2 regions of the Thalassotalea agariperforans genome follow, and region 2 is predicted to be linked to the other one. Evidence: predicted binding sites of a transcription regulator. Region 2 holds the regulator's gene; the other holds the start of a gene.
The links. Region 2 encodes sigma-54, which starts transcription at its own class of promoters, with help from an activator protein. Its sites were predicted from a motif close to GTTGGCACGNNNNTNGNNT; they were not measured.
Positions count from the first base shown of each region.

Region 1 (3,429 bases), on a different contig from region 2:
ATGTTATATCAAGCTTTGTGTCGTAAGTTCGAAAAAACAATCACAAAAAGCTTAACAGACTTTTTACCTGAACCTGATATTGCAGTTACTAAAATAAATAGCAATTTTAGCGAGATTTTATTAAACCAGACTGTTAAAATGGTTTACGATGTTCGACGGGATGACGCTATTTTTCGTCAACAAATATCAGACTTCGGTTTTGACCATATTCGAAAAACATATCCTGTTCGCCGAGAGTTTTCATCTTTGACTATTATTGAAGAGATTGAAAGCAATATCGAAAACAGTATAAATACTAATCAAACTAAGTTACAGCCTTTGTATGAACTTGGTTTTAAACAAACACCATTAGAAGAGGTATAAAGCTCAAATGGCACAGAAATTTGACGTTTGCGTACTTGGCGCAACAGGTTTAGTTGGTAAAACAATCATGGAAATCTTAGAGCAACGTGATTTTCCAATTAATAAACTATATCCATTAGCAAGTGCTCGTTCAGCTGGCGAATTTATTGAATTTAATGGTGAAAGCATTGAAGTATTAGATGCAGACAACTTTGATTTTAGCTTAGCTCAAATTGGTTTCTTTTCTGCTGGTGGCGCTACTTCAGCTAAATTTGCGCCAATTGCTGGTGAAGCAGGTTGTATTGTTATTGATAACACTTCTGAATTCCGTTACGAAGACGATATTCCATTAGTGGTACCAGAAGTAAACCCAGGTGCTTTAGCTGATTACCGTAACCGCAATATTATTGCTAACCCTAACTGTTCAACAATTCAAATGTTAGTGGCATTAAAACCAATTCAAGACGCTGTTGGTATTTCACGTATTAACGTATGTACTTATCAGTCAGTATCTGGTGGCGGTAAAGAAGCAATGGATGAATTAGCAACACAAACAGCTGATTTATTACAAGGCAAACCAGCAGAGCCGAAGAACTTTTCTCGTCAAATCGCGTTTAACGTGATCCCACAAATTGATGTCTTCTTAGAAAATGGTTACACCAAAGAAGAAATGAAAATGGTATGGGAAACTAAGAAAATTTTTGGTGACGACACTATTTTAGTTAACCCAACAGCGGTACGTGTACCTGTGTTTTTTGGTCATGCTGAAGCTTTACACATTGAAACTAAAACGCCAATTTCAGCGGAAGAAGTTAAAGCGTTATTAAAAGAAGCTGATGGTGTTATTTTATGTGAAAACGATGCTGATTTCCCAACACAAATTGGTGAAGCAAGTGGTCAAGACGCTACTTATGTTGGTCGTGTTCGCGATGATATCAGCCATGAAAATGGGGTTAACCTTTGGATTGTTGCTGACAACGTTCGTAAAGGCGCGGCAACTAACTCAGTTCAAATCGGTGAATTGTTAATTAAAGAATACCTTTCATAATAAATTTTAACTTTTTATTAAGTTAGAATTTAATTAAAGTAGATCAGAAATGAGTCGACATAGTAGTGGCGGCTTGTTTCTGATTTTTTATTTTTAGCGAATGAATAATTTTATCTTGCAATCAACTTGGTATTATTACCGAGTTGGAATAAACTTTGCTTTAAAAAATTGCTAGTCAAAAAGCCAAATTATTGACAATAATGATAAAACTTAGGGAAGCCTTAATGCAACGATTGTTACGCCTGTGTATTTTACGGGTAATTTTAATAAGCATTGTCACTTTTATACCTGCTAGTTATGCTGCTGAACAGGCCGGTATCAGTATACGTGGCCCAAAATCTTCCGATGCTTTTCCTTATGATCAGTATGGCCCGCTAACCAATAAAGATACTCTTTGGAATATTGCTTTAAAAGTACGCCCAGATCCACGCTTAACCGTGTATCAAGTGATGACGGCTTTATTTCAACAAAACCCGCAAGCTTTTCAAGATAATAATTTAAATCACCTAGTTAACGGCCAATATTTAAAAATACCTAGTATTGAGCAAATGCGCTCAATTAACCCAACTAGTGCCAAACAAAAGTCAGAAGTTGATGATACGGTTTGGGAAAAGAAAGTTAAAAGTGCTGTTGTTGCGAAAAAAGAACAAATTAAACCAGAAGAAATATCGGTTAAGAAAAAAGACTTAGACGCGGCTAAATCAGAAATAAATGAGCAATTAAAAACTATCGACGAAACACAAGAGAAGCGTTTATCGACGATTCAAAATGATGTAGCTGATTCTATTGATGGTTTGCAAGCCTTATTGCAAGAAAATGAAGGCTTAAAAAATCGCTTAACTAATTTTGATAAACAATTGAATGTTATGCAAAATGAAGTGGCAAAAAGCGAAGAAATTAAGTTACAAATGGATAATTTGTTAACTAATCAACAAGCCTTATTAGAAAAAGCTAACGCACGCGAGCAAGAATTATTACTAGCTAAGCAACAAGCTGAGCTGGAACGGCAAAACTTTGCCAACAGTCCTTGGATGACAGGGATTTTGGCAACCGTACCTGCGATATTACTAATTGGTATCTTTGCATTATTGTTAATGAGAAAAAAATCGCAGCCGGATGATAAAAAGAAACAAGCAGAAGCTGAAAATATTACCGATGAAGATTTAGCATTTCCTGATCCAAAAGAAAGTGGCGCTGATGAACTCTCGTTAGAAAGTAATGAAGCAAAGAGTGATGATGAATTATCACTGGATGATGAGCTTAGTTTAGATGATGAATTATCGCTTGATGATGAGTTGAATTTGGATGATGAATTATCCATTGATCTAGGTGATGAACTTGATGACGATTTAAGTAGTTTAGATGAATTACTTGATGATGATGTGATTCAACTGGATGATGAATTAGATGATGATAGTTTAGATGATCTTGAAGAAATTGCTTTAGATGATGACGATAGCGAAGAGTTAGGGTCAACAGAGCTAGATCAAAGTGATTTAGATGCCTTATTATCAGGCTTTGATTCAGATAAAAAAACTGATGAAAGCGAAATATTAGAAGGTGGTGAATTAGATCAAGACGCTTTAGATGCACTTTTAGTTTCTGATGATGAGACAGCAGAGCCTGAAAGTACGTCAGATACATCACAAGACGATATTGATGCGATTTTATCAGGTGAAGATCCTTTAGTTGATGAAAATGATGAGTTAACCGATCCTGACGACATTGATGCTTTATTAGCGGGTGTTGAAGAAGATAATACTCAAGACGACGATAGCCAAAAAGAATTAACAGACCCTGATGATATTGATGCTTTATTAGCGGGTGTTGAAGAAGATAATACTCAAGACGACGATAGCCAAAAAGAATTAACAGACCCTGATGATATCGATGCTTTATTAGCAGGTGTTGAGCAAGAAAGTGCTACTGAAGAAAATTCTGAGATAGAAGATGACAGCATCGAAGCAGAAAGTGCCGAAGACGATAGTCAAAAAGAGTTAACCGACCCTGATGATATCGATGCCTTATTAGCGGGTGTT
Region 1 covers NZ_JBQMWH010000007.1:85,963-89,391, reverse strand. The annotation lists gene ACSLUO_RS11010 (4-phosphoerythronate dehydrogenase) at 1-363, shown strand, start outside; gene ACSLUO_RS11005 (aspartate-semialdehyde dehydrogenase) at 371-1,390, shown strand; gene ACSLUO_RS11000 (FimV/HubP family polar landmark protein) at 1,615-3,429, shown strand, end outside.
Region 1: ACSLUO_RS11000 (FimV/HubP family polar landmark protein) is a predicted target of sigma-54. The motif match lies at 1,533-1,551, and genes of this name have one in related genera.

Region 2 (3,429 bases):
AAAAGAACCCTAGTTAAACTTTTAGTGTTGAGTACGATTTGCTCATTTTCAACAATGGCAAATAATCAAGACTTTAACGAAGACATCTTAATTTCGGCTGATCGCCAAGGTGCCGACTTAAAAACTAAAACATCAATTTATTTTGATAATGTTGTGATCTCGCAAGGCAGCTTAAAAATTAATGCCGATTTAGCTCAAGTGAGTAATAAAAATGCCGGCCCGCTTTATACTTTAAAAGGTAACCCAGCAAAACTTACTCAAACTTTAGATGACGGCAATCAAATTAGTTTAGAAGCACAAGAAATTACTTACCAGCCTGATAGCTTTTTAATTACTATTAGCGGGCAAGCTAAGCTGCAACAAAAAAATAGCCAAGTGTTAGCCGATGAAATTATTTACCACATGAAAACTGAACGGTTAGATGCGAATGGCTTACCGGCAAAATTGCAGCAAGGGTTAATTAGTGGTGATAACATCAGCTTACAAGCTAACAACATCACCTTCCAACCAGCTTTGTCGTTAGTATCCATTAAAGGCAATGCCAAATTAAAACAGGAAGGCAGTGAAGTTCACGCGAACGAAATTACCTATAATATGAAAACAGAACAAATGGAAGCAAGCGGCAATACCGAGCAAGCCGTAACCACCATTTTACAGCCCCAACTCCAAAGTGGCACTAACAATGAGCAATAATATTCTAATAGCAACAGGCTTAGCCAAAGCTTATAAAGGCCGAAAAGTTGTAAAAAATGTCAGCTTAGCGGTTAAACAAGGACAAATTGTTGGTTTATTAGGACCTAACGGTGCTGGTAAAACTACCTCGTTTTATATGATCGTTGGCCTAGTTGCGAATGACAGCGGATCGATTATGCTTAACGGTGAAGATATGACATTCGAGCCAATGCATGTCCGTGCTCGTAAAGGGTTAGGTTATTTACCGCAAGAAGCATCAATTTTTAGAAAGTTAACCGTTTATCAAAATATCATGGCGATATTAGAAACGCGTAAAGAGCTTAATGCCATAGCCCGTGAAGAAAAGTTAGAAAGTTTAATAGAAGAATTTAACATTGGCCATATTCGCGACAACCTTGGCATGAGTTTATCGGGTGGTGAGCGCCGCAGAGTTGAAATAGCACGTGCTCTTGCCGCTGATCCACAATATATTTTACTCGATGAACCCTTCGCAGGGGTTGACCCAATTTCAGTAGGTGATATAAAGAAAATTATTATTCATTTAAAAAATCGTGGTATTGGTGTATTAATTACCGACCACAATGTTAGAGAAACCCTTGATGTTTGTGAACTAGCCTACATTGTTAGTCATGGTGAATTAATCGCTCAAGGCAGTGCCGATGAAATACTTGCAAATCAGCATGTAAGAGATGTATACCTTGGTGAGCAATTCACGCTATAGTTAAAACAACGTAAAAGATAATCGTAATTTTCCGTATGAGTGTTTAAACAACACAATACAATGTACAACAAGGATAATGACAAGCTAAATGCGCCCATCACTGCAGCTCCGTATAGGACAACAGTTAACGATGACACCCCAATTACAGCAAGCGATACGTTTGTTGCAATTGTCGACGTTAGATTTACAACAAGAAATTCAAGAAGCGTTAGATAGCAATCCACTTCTTGAAGTTGATGAAACACCTCAAACTAACCAAGAAGATGTTCCTGATCGGTTAGAAGAGGCTTTTTCTGCATCGGTAACTGAGAAACCACAACTTGATGGTAGTGAAGATGCAACACCGTCATCTGACGAGTTAAGCACCACGGATGCCATGGAGAAAAATGACATTCCTGAAGAACTGAGTATGGATACAACTTGGGATGACAATTATACTGCTGGCTCAGCAAGCAGTAGCAGCGGAACCTTGTCTGAAGATTATACTTACCAAGGTGAAACTACCGACTCCATACAAGATCATTTAAGATGGCAAATGGAATTAACGCCTTTTTCTGATACCGACCGTACCATAGCCATGGCGATTATCGATGGTATTGATGACGCCGGTTACCTCACCATAACCGCGGAAGACATTTTAGAAAGCCTAGGCGATGATGAAGTTGAATTAGACGAAGTTGAAGCCGTATTAAAACGGATTAATATGTTCGACCCCATTGGTGTTGGCGCACGTTCAATTGCAGAATGTTTGCTCATTCAACTTAACCAATTTGACAAAAGTACGCCTTATTTAGAAGAAACCAAAAAAATAATTGCAAATCATATCGATTTATTAGGCAATCGCGACTATCGTCAATTAATGAGAAAGACGCGTTTAAAAGAGCCACAATTAAAAGAAGTCATGCAACTTATCCAGTCTCTCGATCCAAGACCGGGTGATAGCGTCATTAAAAGCGATGACCAATACGTTATTCCTGATGTTTCAGTTGAAAAGAAAAATGGTCGTTGGGTTGTGGAATTAAATCCTGATTCAGCACCGCGTTTATCAATAAACCAACAATATGCGGCGATGACTAAAACCATGAAGTCATCCGATGATAGCCAATTTATGCGTTCTAATTTACAAGAAGCAAAGTGGTTTATTAAAAGTTTAGAAAGTAGAAATGATACTTTATTAAAAGTATCCAATTGCATAGTTCAACGCCAACAAGGCTTTTTTGAACATGGTCCTGAAGCGATGAGACCAATGGTGTTAAATGATATCGCTGAAGCCGTAGAAATGCATGAATCAACGATATCACGGGTGACAACCCAAAAGTATATGCATACCCCACGAGGAATATTTGAATTAAAATATTTCTTTTCAAGTCATGTTAGTACCGAAAATGGAGGAGAGTGTTCATCAACCGCTATTAGAGCGTTAATTAAAAAATTAGTGTCTGCTGAAACGCCATCAAAACCATTGAGTGACAGCAAAATGGCTGAATTATTGGCTGATCAAGGCATTAATGTAGCCCGACGGACAATAGCTAAATATCGTGAATCATTAGCTATACCACCGTCTAATCAACGAAAAAGTTTACTTTAGTTACTAAAAGGATACAGCTTATGCAAATCAATCTTTCTGGACACCATGTAGAAATTACCGATTCATTACGCGATTTTGTTAATACTAAATTTGCAAAGCTAGAGCGACATTTTGATCACATTAATAATGTTTATGTGGTACTTAATGTTGAAAAAATAAACCAAATAGCGGAAGCAACACTGCACTTAAATGGTGGTGAAATTCATGCTAAGGCCGACAATCAAGATATGTATACCGCCATTGATGCCTTAATTGACAAATTAGATCGTCAAGTACTAAAACACAAAGAAAAGCTAAAACAACATTAACCTATGAAGTTACAAGATATTTTAACACTGGACTGCACTTTATGTGCAGTACCAGCTACCAGTAAAAAAAGAATTTTTGATACCATTTGTCAAACGGCCTCCAGTCACATTACAGAATT
Region 2 covers NZ_JBQMWH010000001.1:144,577-148,005, reverse strand. The annotation lists gene lptC (LPS export ABC transporter periplasmic protein LptC) at 1-17, shown strand, start outside; gene lptA (lipopolysaccharide transport periplasmic protein LptA) at 55-693, shown strand; gene lptB (LPS export ABC transporter ATP-binding protein) at 683-1,414, shown strand; gene ACSLUO_RS00770 (RNA polymerase factor sigma-54) at 1,503-3,002, shown strand; gene hpf (ribosome hibernation promoting factor) at 3,023-3,310, shown strand; gene ptsN (PTS IIA-like nitrogen regulatory protein PtsN) at 3,314-3,429, shown strand, end outside.